DNA from 3 places in the Stenotrophomonas sp. ATs4 genome. Region 2 is predicted to be linked to each of the others. Evidence: predicted binding sites of a transcription regulator. Region 2 holds the regulator's gene; each other region holds the start of a gene.
The links. Region 2 encodes FliA, which starts transcription of late flagellar genes. Its sites were predicted from a motif close to TAAAGTTTNNCNNNCNNNGGCCGATAA; they were not measured.
Positions count from the first base shown of each region.

Region 1: the regulator FliA is predicted to act here: its motif matches at 1,907-1,933, upstream of ABR323_RS18495 (methyl-accepting chemotaxis protein).
Region 3: the regulator FliA is predicted to act here: its motif matches at 1,597-1,623, upstream of ABR323_RS07790 (GGDEF domain-containing protein).

Region 1 covers NZ_JBLYPK010000011.1:46,004-50,153, forward strand. Annotated here, with positions in the region: gene ABR323_RS18485 (S41 family peptidase) at 1-850, shown strand, start outside; gene ABR323_RS18490 (NAD-dependent epimerase/dehydratase family protein) at 949-1,842, shown strand; gene ABR323_RS18495 (methyl-accepting chemotaxis protein) at 2,052-4,150, shown strand, end outside.
Region 2 covers NZ_JBLYPK010000006.1:232,656-236,805, reverse strand. Annotated here, with positions in the region: gene flhF (flagellar biosynthesis protein FlhF) at 1-1,159, shown strand, start outside; gene ABR323_RS12800 (MinD/ParA family ATP-binding protein) at 1,146-2,033, shown strand; gene ABR323_RS12795 (RNA polymerase sigma factor FliA) at 2,030-2,773, shown strand; gene cheY (chemotaxis response regulator CheY) at 2,831-3,223, shown strand; gene ABR323_RS12785 (protein phosphatase CheZ) at 3,223-3,828, shown strand; gene ABR323_RS12780 (chemotaxis protein CheA) at 3,831-4,150, shown strand, end outside.
Region 3 covers NZ_JBLYPK010000003.1:375,107-379,256, reverse strand. Annotated here, with positions in the region: gene ABR323_RS07795 (MFS transporter) at 1-41, shown strand, start outside; gene ABR323_RS07790 (GGDEF domain-containing protein) at 149-1,564, opposite strand; gene ABR323_RS07785 (TonB-dependent siderophore receptor) at 1,850-4,099, shown strand.

The DNA.
Region 1 (4,150 bases), on a different contig from region 2:
GCTGGAGGCGGCGGCCACGGCGATACAGGCGCAGTACCTGGACGCAGCGGAAGGCGCCCGCATCGCCGATGCCCTGCGTGGTTGGTCAAACGAGCAGCGCTACGCTGATACCTGCGCGGATCCGAAGGCCTTCAGTGCGCGCCTGAACCAGGACCTGGACCACTTCGATGGCCATTTCCACGTCGAGCGGGTGGATGCCAGCGCCGGTCAGGACGATTGGCTGATGGCCTGGCGTGCGGACGCCCGCCGCAACGGTGCCGGCGTGCGCGAGGTCAGGGTTCTCGAGGGCAATATCGGCTACATGCGCCTGAGTACTTTCTATCCGCTCGATCTGGCACGGCCCAGGCTGGCCGCTGCCTTCGCCCTGCTGGCCGATACCGATGGCCTGGTGCTGGACCTGCGCCAGAACGGCGGCGGTGACGATGGCAGCGCCGACCTGCTGGTGCGTACCTTGCTGGAGGCCAGCATCACCCAGGTGCAGGCACTGGAGCAGCGTGGTCGACGCACTCCGGTGCGGTTGCCACCGGCGAGCCTGCCGGCGTACCTGAAGCCGCTGGTGGTGCTGATCGACCGCCGCACCGGCTCGGCCGCTGAATTCGTCGCCTACTCGCTGCAGGCGTTGGCGCGCGCACGCATCGTCGGCAGCCGCAGTGGCGGTGCCGCACATATGTTCGATGATTCTGTCCTGCTGCCGGACGGCTATCAGATCAGCATTCCGGACCGGCAGCCGATCAATCTGCGTACCGGCGGCAACTGGGAGCGCACCGGTGTCACACCTGATGTCAGCGGTGGTGACGATCCACTGTTCGTCGCACGGCAGTTGCTGGCCACGCCTGCGTCGTCAAGATGAACGCACCATTGCAAGCATGTCCTATCGCAGAGGACATGCTGCATGCCTAGAATCAAATCATCCCGGTAGTTCCCGGGCGCTTCGAGTGAATGGACTCAATGAAGATTCTGTTGACCGGCAGTTCCGGGCGGATCGGGCGCGCGATCTTCGGCGCGTTGGCCGCTGCCCATGAAGTGGTAGGGCTGGATCGCAGCCCATTTGCAACGACGCGCATCATCGCCGATGTCACCGATCACCCGGCTGTCGCGCGCGCGGTGCAGGGCGTCGACGCAGTGATCCACACCGCCGCCCTGCATGCGCCGCATGTGGGCCTGGTGCCGGATGCGGTGTTCCAGCAGATCAACGTGGACGCAACCCGGCATCTGCTGGCGGCAGCCCGCGAGGCGGGCGCCCGTCGTTTCGTGCTGACCAGTACCACTGCGTTGTACGGCCATGCGGTGGTGGCCGGTGGATGCCGCTGGATCGATGAAGACACCGAACCGCTGCCGCGCACCATCTACCACCGCAGCAAACTGCAGGCCGAGGCGCTGGCCGAAGCAGCGGCAACCACGGACTTCAGCGTACGTGTGCTGCGCATGGGCCGCTGCTTTCCCGAACCGCCCGAGCGCATGGCGATGTTCCGCCTGCATCGCGGCATCGACGCACGTGACGTTGCCAGTGCGCATGCGGCGCTGCTGCTGGATCAGGGTGACGCGTTCGCGCGCTACCTCGCCTGTGCGCCGACGCCGTTCCGGCGCGAGGATTGCCTGGAGCTGGCAACCCAGCCGCGCAGGGTGCTGGCCCGGCGTGCGCCGCAGCTGCTGGCCGAGTTCGAGCGCCGGGGCTGGCCGTTGCCGCTGAGCATCGACCGCGTCTACGACAGCGCCCGCATCCGCAGCGTACTGGGCTGGCAGCCGCGGTTCGGCCCCGATGAGGTGCTGCAGCAGTACGCTGCCGGCAGCATCGAGGTGTTGCCGAGGGCCGAGTGGATCAAGGACCGCGTGGCCGAATGAGACGGTAGGTGACAGCTGCCTGAGCTGTCCCTGAGCGCGTTCAGGAATGTGCGAGCGGGTTGCCTCAACCTCGTTGGCGGGCGGCCGCTAACCCGGTGCGCTTCCTGCGCTGGGCCCGGCCCGGCGACCGGTGGCCTGCGCGATGGATCGCGCGCCTGCGCGGTGCCCTCGCGGTGCCGGTCGTCCTGAACTGCCTTGCGGATCCTTCCATGCCTTCTTCCCGCTCCGCCGCCGCCCGCCGCCCGGGCAGCATCGCCCACAAGCTGATGCTTGGCACCGCCGTGATCGCGTTGCTGTGCTTCGGCCTGACCGCGTTCCTTATCTATCGCCAGGCCAGTGCCAGCCTGGTCAACGCCTCGCGCCAGACCATGGCCAGCGAGGCCACCGCCGAGGCACGCCAGGTCTCGGCCGATCTGGGCACGGCCTTCGCCAGCAACGACGCCATGGTCGAAACCGTGCTCGCCCAGCGCGCACGCGGCGATGTTCCGGATCGTGCCAGCCTGGCCGCCGTGCTCGGCGAGCAGCTGCGCACCCATCCCGAGTGGCTGGGCAAGAGCACCATGTGGGAGGCCGATGCCTTCGACGGCAAGGACGCCGAATTCGTCAACACCGAAGCGCACGATGCCACCGGTCGCTACATGAGCTACTGGGCCTGGCACGACGGCAAGCCGCAGCAGTCGACGATGACCGACTACACCGAAACCGCCAGCGGGTCCGGTGACTGGTACATGGCGCCCAGCCGCGACAAGCTGCCGAAGGTCAGCGAGCCCTATGCCTACGACATCGCTGGCCAGCAGGTGCTGATGAGCACGCTGAGCACACCGATCATCGAAGACGGCACGTTCCTCGGCGTGTTCACCGTCGACTTCTCGCTGGCCGCGCTGCAGAAGCACCTGGCCACGCTGAAGCCGATGGGCGCCGGCCGGGTCGAACTGCTCTCGCCCAATGGCGTGGTGCTGGCCTCGGCCAATGCCAGCGAAATCGGCAAGCCGCGCGGCGATGCGCTGACCCGCAGCATGCTGGCCGACATCGCCGCCGACCGCCGGTTCGAAGCCTTCACCCCCGACGCGGCCGGCAACGTGCGCGTGTACGTACCGCTGCGCGTGGGCGATGCCCCGCAGCGCTTCGCGTTGGGCGTGGTGGTGCCGCATTCGGTGATCGTGGCTGAAGCGCGCCAGCTGCTGTGGCTGACCCTGCTGGTTGGCGTGGTTGCCGCCCTGACCCTCAGTGCAGGTGTCTACGTGCTGCTGCGCCGGCTGGCGATCCGGCCGCTGGCCGAAGCGGTGCGCGTGGCCGGCGATGTCGCCGCCGGCAAGCTGGACAGTACCCTGCCAGCGCGCAGCAATGACGAAGTTGGCCGCGTGCTGGACGCGATGCAGGACATGCGGGGGCAGTTGCAGTCGGTGATGGCCGCGCAGGCGGAGATGGCCCGTCGCCACGATGCCGGCGAGATCAGCTACCGCATGGACGCCGCTGCGTTCCCGGGCGAGTACGGTCGGATGGTGGCCGACAGCAACCAGCTGGTTGCGTCCAGCAATGCGGTTACCCAGCGTCTGGTCGAGGTGATGCAGCGCTATGCGGTGGGTGACCTCAGCGTGGACATGGAAGCGTTGCCGGGCGAGAAGGCGGTGTTCAGCGCTGCGATGGCCACCACCAAGGGCAATCTGGCGGCGATCAACGATCAGATCCAGCAACTGGCGGCCGCCGCTGCTGCCGGTGACTTCGCGGTGCGTGGCGACGCCCTGCGCTTCGACCATGACTTCCGCCGCATGGTGGAAACCCTCAATACCATGATGCAGGTCAGTGACCACAACCTGGCCGAACTGTCGACGCTGCTGCGCGCGATCGCCGCAGGCGACCTCTGCGCGCGCATGCAGGGCGACTTCCACGGCGTGTTCGCGGTGATGCGCGACGATGCCAACAGCACCGTGCAGCAGCTGACCGGAATCGTCGGCCAGATCCAGCAGTCTGCGGCCAGCATCCGCCTGGCCGCCGGTGAGATTGCTGCGGGCAACAGTGACCTGTCGCGTCGCACCGAACAGCAGGCTGCGAACCTGGAAGAAACAGCTGCTTCGATGGAAGAGCTGACCTCCACCGTACGCCAGAATGCCGACCACGCGCTGCAGGCCAACACCCTGGCCGGTTCCGCAGCGGGTGTGGCCAGCGAAGGTGGACAGGTGGTCAGCCAGGTGGTGCAGACCATGGAGCAGATCGAGGCCTCCTCGCAGCGCATTGCCGAGATCATTTCGGTGATCGATGGCATTGCGTTCCAGACCAACATCCTGGCGTTGAACGCGGCGGTGGAAGC
Region 2 (4,150 bases):
TGCAGACGCTGTCGCCGCTTCCACCACGATCGCGCCTGCCAACCGCGCCCGCTTCCAGATCGACCCGCCGCACGCTGATCACCCGCAGAACCCGGCCACCGCCGTGCAGCCGCCACCGCTGCCGGGCAACGTTGTGGCCGACGCGCAGCCGCAGGCCTTGGCCGACGAACCGTCGCGGGTGGGCGCAATCGCCGACACCGCCCCGGAACCGGCCCTCGCACCGGCGCCGGTGCTGACCGTGGTCGCCCAGGACGATGCCGAGATCCGACAGCTGCGCCAGGAAGTGGCCGGCATGCGCCACGTGATCGAGCGCGAGATGAACCGATTCACCGACGAGCGCCTGCGTGGCTGCCCGGTGCGCGCCACCGCGCTGGACCTGATGGACGAGTACGGCTTCGACGCCGGCCTGGCCCGCGACGTGGCCATGCAGATTCCGCTGGAGACCGACGCTCACCGCGGCCGCGGCCTGATGCTGGGGCTCATTTCGCGCAAGCTGCCGATCGCTCCGGTCGATCCGCTGGAGGAAGGCGGGGTGATCGCGCTGGTCGGTCCGACCGGCGCCGGCAAGACCACCACCATCGCCAAGCTGGCCTCGCGTTTCGCCGAAAAGCACGCACCGCGTGACGTCGCCCTGGTCACCACCGACACCACCCGCATCGGTGCGCGTGAACAGCTGTACGGCTACGGCCGCCAGCTCGGCATTGCGGTGCACGAGGCCAACAGCGGCACCGACCTGGACCAGCTGCTGGAGCGCCTGAAGGACTACAAGCTGGTGCTGATCGACACCGCCGGCCTGGGCCCGCGCGACCGCGCACTGGCTGCCCAGCTGCAGTGGCTGCGTGCCGCCCGCCAGGTGCGCACCCTGCTGGTGCTGCCAGCCAATACCAGCTTCGGTGACATGGACGAGGTGGTCCGCCGCTTCGGCGCGGCCAACCTGCAGGGCCTGGTACTGAGCAAGCTGGACGAGACCGGCCGCTTCGGCAACGCCCTGTCGGTGGCCGTGGACCACGCCCTGCCGATCACCTGGGTGACCGATGGCCAGGACGTTCCGGAGGACCTGCACCGGGCCAGTGCAGCCAATCTCGTACTTCGCCTTGAAGATTTGCGCCGCGCGGCCGATATGCCCTGCAACCCGGAGTTGAACCATGCCGTCGCGTGAGTACGCCAAGCTGACCAAGACCTTCCCGCTGTCGGCCACCCGCAGCGAGCCGCTCGGCCCTGTGCGCACCATTGCGGTCACTGGCGGCAAGGGCGGCGTGGGCAAGACCAACGTTTCGGCCAACCTGGCCGTGGCGCTGGCCGGCATGGGCAAGCGCACGCTGCTGCTGGACGCCGACCTCGGCCTGGCCAACATCGACGTGATCCTGGGACTGAACCCCACCTTCACGCTGGCCGACCTGGTCGCCGGCCGCTGCTCGCTGGACGACGTCATCGTCGAAGGCCCGAACGGCGTGCTGGTGGTCCCGGCCGCGTCCGGCCGCCGGCACATGGCCGAGCTGGCCCCGGCCGAGCACGTCGGCCTGGTCAACGTGTTTTCCGAGCTGGAACGCGAACTGGACATCATGGTGGTGGACACTGCCGCCGGCATCAACGATGGCGTACTGACCTTCTGCCAGGCCGCACAGGACACCGTGGTGGTGGTCTGTGACGAGCCGGCCTCGATCACCGACGCCTACGCACTGATCAAGGTGCTGTCGCGCGAACGTGGCGTGGACCGTATCCAGGTGGTGGCCAACATGGTGCGCGACCCCAACGAAGGCCGCGTGCTGTACGAAAAGCTGACCCGCGTCTGCGAGAAGTTCCTTGCCGATGTGTCGCTGAATTACCTGGGCTGCGTGCCGCAGGATGACTGGCTGCGCCTGTCGGTGCAGCGCCAGCAGCCGGTGGTGAAGGCCTATCCGTCCAGCCCGGCCGCCCTGGCGATCACCGAGATCGCGCGCCGTACCGCCCGCTGGCAGGCGCCGACCGAACCGCGTGGCGGCGTCGAATTCTTCCTCGAACGCATCCTCAAGCAACGCGGGGTGACGGCATGAAAGGCGCAGCCCAGTACAGGGAAGTGCAGCGCTCGGCGGCGAACGAAGTCATCGCCCAGCATTCGGACCTGGTGCGGCGCATCGCCCACCACCTGGCGGCACGCCTGCCCGCCAGCGTCGAGGTCGATGACCTGATCCAGGCCGGCATGATGGGCCTGATCGAAGCCTCGCGCAGCTACGACGCCGACCAGGGCGCCTCGTTCGAGACCTATGCATCGATCCGCATTCGCGGCTCGATGATCGACGAGATCCGCCGTGGCGACTGGGTGCCGCGCTCGGTACACCGCCGCGCCCGCGATGCCGCTGCCACCATCCGCCGCCTGGAGCAGAGCAGTGGCCGCGCTGCCAGCGCCACCGAAGTGGCTGCAGCGATGGAAATGCCACTGCCCGAATACCTGCGGTTGATGGAAGACGCCGCGCGCGGCCAGGTGCTGAGCCTGGAGTCGCGCATCGAAGACCAGGGCGAGCTGGATACCGTCACCCAGGGTGGCCCGACCCCGCAGCAGGTGCTGGAACGCGGCGAGTTCGGCCGCGAGCTGGGCAAGGCCATCGGCCATCTGCCCGAGCGTGAGCAGCTGGTGCTGTCGCTCTACTACGAGCAGGAGCTGAACCTGAAGGAGATCGGCGCGGTGCTTGGCGTGAGTGAATCGCGGGTCTGCCAGATCCACGGCCAGGCAGTGCTGCGCCTGCGTGGCCGGCTGAAGCTGTTCGAGGCTGCCGACGCAGGCCTCGAAGAATGAACATGCCCGAGGTGGCTGCCCCCGGCCACCCGGACTGAACAACAAAGGAACTCTGCTTTGAACAAGAACATGCGCATCCTGATCGTCGACGACTTCTCGACCATGCGTCGAATCGTCAAGAACCTGCTGGGCGATCTGGGCTTCACCAACACCGCCGAAGCCGAGGACGGGCATGCCGCGCTGTCGCTGCTGCAGAGCCAGCCGTTCGATTTCGTGGTCACTGACTGGAACATGCCGGTGATGACCGGCATCGAACTGCTCAAGGCGATCCGCGCCGATGCCAAGCTGAAGACCCTGCCGGTACTGATGGTCACCGCCGAAGCCAAGCGCGAGCAGATCATCGAAGCCGCCCAGAGCGGCGTGAACGGCTACATCATCAAGCCGTTCACGGCGCAGACGCTGGAAGAGAAGCTCGGCAAGATCTTCGAACGCCTGGCGGCCAGCGCCTGATGGATACCACGGTCGACAAGAGCGCCCTCGCCCTGCGCCTGCAGGAAGCCCTGGACGCACTCGAGTCGGGAGACGAGGCCGCGTGGCGGCAGCGCATCGACGGACTGGTCGCGCTGCGCACGCAGCCGATGATGAGCGGCCTTTCGCGGCTGGCCCGCGAGCTGGGACAGGCGCTGGGTGAACTGCCGACCGTGCCCGACGAAGCCGGCGAGCTGGACGACGCCTGCGCGCGCCTGGACCACGTGGTGGCGATGACCGAACAGGCCACCCACCGCACCCTGGACCTGGCCGAGGAATGCCGCAGCCTGACCGAACAACTGCGTGCCGAAGGCCTGCAGCCGGGCCAGGACGCGCAGCTGGAGCGCATCCGCCACAACCTGACCGAGATCGCCCTGACCCAGAGCTACCAGGACCTGACCGGGCAGATCATCCGTCGCGTGGTCGGCATCGTCCGCCGCGTGCACGAAGGCTTCGGCGCACTCGGTCTGCCGCCGGAACAGCATCGCACCGACCCGGAACTGGCCGGGCCGGCATTGAAGGGACTGGACCGCCACGCGGTCTCGCAGAACGACGCCGACGACCTGTTGTCGGACCTGGGGCTGTAAGCATGAGCGCGGTATCCGACGACATCACTGCCGATTTCATCATCGAGGCACAGGAAATCCTGGATCGCCTCGGCGAACAGCTGGTGTCGCTGGAGCAGGCACCGCAGGACACCGAACAACTCAACGCGGTGTTCCGCGGCTACCACACGCTCAAGGGCGGCGCCGGCTTCCTTGGCGTCACCGCGATGGTCGAGCTGTGTCATGCCGCCGAAGAAGCCCTCGGCGCTGCGCGTGCCGGCCAGGCCGTGTTGCAGGCCCATCATTTCGATGCGGCCCAGCAATCTCTGGATTACCTGCAGTCGATGCTGGATGCCGTGTCCTC
Region 3 (4,150 bases), on a different contig from region 2:
CAGCGGCTGGCGCCGGTTTCGGTAGAGCCGGCTGTTGGTAGAGTCGACCGTTGGTCGACTGCACTTCCTGCGGATCGCGAAACGCCCGCGCCGCGCGCGATGGTCGACTGGCAGTCGACTCTACCCCTCGGTTGCCCCCCGCGCTGGGTTACCGCTGCAACGCACGTCGCCCGGGCGGTTCCTGCAGTGCATCGCTGGCCACCACCACGCGGTTGCGGCCGCTGCGTTTGGCCTCGTACATGGCGGCGTCGGCACGTGCCATCAGCCGTTCGTAGTCCGGGTGGCCATCGTGGCCGGCGACGCCGATGCTGGCCGTCAGGCTCAGCGCCTGGCCGTTGGCAAGCGGCACCGGCGATTGTGCGATCTGCCGGCGCAGGCTCTCGGCAATCACTGCCGCCTGTGATTCGCTGGCGGCGACCAGCACCACCACGAATTCCTCGCCGCCGTAGCGGAACAGATAGTCGCTGCCACGGGTGAGCTGGCCGAGAACCCCGGCCACGTGCTGCAGCGCGCGGTCACCCGCATCGTGGCCGTGGCCGTCGTTGATCGCCTTGAAGTGGTCCAGATCGAGCAGCAACAGCGAGAACGGCGTGCGGTTGCGCGTGGCCAGCTCGATTTCCCGGCGCAGCACGGTCGGCAGGAATCGTCGGTTGAGCAGGTTGGTCAATGCGTCGCTGCCGGCATCGAGTTCGCCGATGCGCTCGAACAGCAGGGTCATCAAGGTGCGGATGGCGGCCAGGTCTTCGCGGATCGCCGGCAGCACTGCAAGCCGCTGCCCGGGATCATCGGCGGCCGCCCGCTGCAGGCAGCCGTCGATGCGTGCCATCAACTGGTCGACCTGCTGTGTCTCGCTGCTTTCGCCGAAGCTGGGAATGCCCTTGTGGGTGAACCACAGGCCAAACTCGGAGGTGGCCAGGCTGGCGCCGTCGCTGCCCTGCACATGGCCGGCCAAGGCGTAGAGCAGCGCGTTCTCCCAGTCCAGCAGCAGTGCGCGCTGGCGCTCGCGCTCGGTGCTGACGTTCTGCACCAGCGAGAACAACCTGTAAGCCGCATCGGCGCGCGTGGAGCGTTCGCGGGCATGGGTGTAGGCCAGGGTCATGCCTTCCATGGCGATATCCATGATTGCACTGAGGCAGTCGATGGCGGCGAATGCGGTGTCGGCGTCCGGCGCATCGTCGCGAAGGCGCACGAACAGTTCGTGCTTGAGCACGCGGGCGCCACGGGTGACCAGATCGACCGGAATGCCGACCCGGGCGTGTACATCGCCGATCACCCGTTGCGAGGCCACCGTATTGGCGATGCCGCTGGCATCGGTGGTCAACAGTTGCGCCAGCCAGCGCTGCATGGCTGGCTGCAGGCGCTGCTTGACCTGGTCGTGGGACAGGAAACGACGGGCACGGGTGTCCTGCAGCAGCACTTCGTAGAAGCGCTGGGCCAGGGCGGGTGGGGCGTCGGCGGCAGCGGCGTGCAGCAGCGCGGTGGCGGCTGGGCCGGCCTGCAGCAGGCACTGCTGCCAGGCCTCGGCCAGCGGTTGGCTGGCATCGTCCAATTGGGGTGGTTCCACGTCGATCTCTGACTGCGTACGGCAAACCACGGGTATCGGCCGCGGCGGCGTACGGTTGATGGCGGGCTAGCCGACCAGTTTAAGCGCGATGCAGGCTTGCACGGTGCGCAAAGCACATCGGCATGGCTGCGGCAATGAGTGAACGCATTTGAGAATCACTCGCATTGATGGGAGAATACGTGCACGGATCGGGCTGTAGGCACCTGCAGCGGCGCTCCGCCTCCCCTCGTCGCTGCCTCAAGCCCTTTGCCAGAGGCCCCGTTGCCCTGCCAGAAGGTCCAGATCATGTCCCGAGCCGTTGTCCTTTCGCCACGCCCGCTGGCGCTTGCCGTTGCCGCCCTGTTGGCGGGCAGCGCCCTGACCGTCCACGCTGAAACCGACGCCACCGATATCGACACGGTGCACGTCACCGCCTCGCAGATCGCGCGCCAAGCATTGGGCACCTCGACCATCACCGCCGAGGACATCGCCAAGCGGCCGCCGGCCAACGACATCGCGGAACTGCTGCGGACCATGCCCGGCGTCAACCTGACCGGCAACAGCGCCTCCGGCCAGTACGGCAACAACCGCCAGATCGATCTGCGCGGCATGGGCCCGGAAAACACCCTGATCCTGGTCGACGGCAAGCGCATCGGTGCACGCGATGCGGTGCGCATGGGCCGCAGTGGCGAACGCAATACCCGCGGTGACACCAACTGGGTGCCAGCGGAAATGATCGAGCGCATCGAAGTGCTGCGCGGCCCGGCGGCGGCGCGTTACGGCTCCGGTGCCTCCGGCGGCGTGGTCAACATCATCACCAAGCGCCCGACCGGCGACCTGACCGGTGCGGTCGACCTGTATGGCCTGGTGCCCGAGCACAGCGCCGAAGGCGGCAGTGAGCGCGTCGGCCTGCAGTTGAGCGGGCCGATGACCGACACCCTGTCGTTCCGCCTGTACGGCAATCTCAACAAGACCGACGCCGACTCGCTGGAGCTCAACCGTGACTTCGCGACGAATCCGAACGCGGTGCCGCCAGCCGGCCGCGAGGGCGTCAAGAACCGCGATGTCAACGCGCTGCTGCGCTGGGACGTGACCGCCAACCAGGTGGTCGAGTTCGAAGCCGGCACCAGCCGTCAGGGCAACATCTACGCCGGCGACCGCGCGGTCAGCACCACGGGTACCTCGACACCGATCGATCTGGGGGCCTTGGCCGAGCAGCAGGCCGAGACCAACCGCATGTACCGCAACACCGGCGCAATCACCCATCGTGGTCGTTGGGGCGATGTCACCTCCCGGGTGACGGCCGCAGTGGAAGCAGTGAACAACTCGCGCATCAACGAAGGCCTGGCCGGTGGCCCGGAAGGCAGCTTCAACGGCACCGACTGGTCGACCTCGCGCCTGCGCAACTACCAGCTGGATGGCGAAGTGAGCTTCCCGACCACACTGGGTGGTGCCGAGAACATCTGGACGTTGGGCTTTGAATACCTCGACAGCCGCCTGACCGACCCGTATTCGATGAGCCAGTCCAGCAGCAGCGGCGGCGGATTCCCGGGATTGTCGGCCGATCGCGCGCGGGGCAAGTCCGACGCGCAGACCACCGCCGTGTTCGTCGAAGACAACATCTACCTGGGCGAGCGCTGGATCGTCACCCCGGGCCTGCGTTTCGACCACCACAGCCAGTTCGGCAACAACACCAGCCCCAGCCTCAACGCGCAGTTCCGGCTCAACAGCGACTGGGTGGTCAAGGGCGGTATCGCCCGCGCGTTCAAGGCGCCGAACCTGTACCAGTCCAATCCTGACTATCTGTACTACACCCGTGGCAATGGCTGCCCGAATGCACTGCCGAGCCTGGGCGCCGGCTGCTACATGCGCGGCAATGCGGATCTGAAGGCGGAAACCAGCCTGAACAAGGAACTGGGCATCGAGTGGGCACCGCAGAGCGGCTGGCAGGCGTCGTTGACTTACTTCCACAACGACTACAAGGACAAGATCCAGGCCGGCTACAACCAGATCGGGCTGACTGCCGATACCAAGGGCCGCATCTTCCGCTGGGAGAATGCACCCAAGGCGATCGTGCAGGGGCTTGAGGGCAACCTGGTGATTCCGCTGCTGGGCGAGCAGGGCAGCCGCCTGAAGTGGAGCAACAACTTCACCTACATGGTGGAGAACGAGAACAAGAGCACCGGCCAGCCGCTGTCAGTGATCCCGAAGTACACCGTCAACACGATGCTGGACTGGCAGGCCACCGACAAGCTGTCGCTGCTGCTGACCGGCACCTTCTATGGCAAGCAGAAGCCGGCCACCGCCAACATCAACAACGATCCGCGCTGCACCGGCACCTGCGACCCATCGATCGCACTGCAGGATCGCGGTGCCTACAACATCTGGGGCGTGAGCGCGCGCTACAAGGTGACCGAGACGGTCAGCTTCGGCTTCGGCGTGAACAATCTGGCTGACAAGCGTCTGTTCCGCGAGGCCAACAGCAGCGATGCCGGCGCGGCGACCTACAACGAGCCGGGCCGCGCGTACTGGGCCAGCCTGCGCTTCGGCTTCTGATCGCATGCACGCGTCGTTCCGCAGGGCTCGCCAGGCATGGCCTGGCGCTAC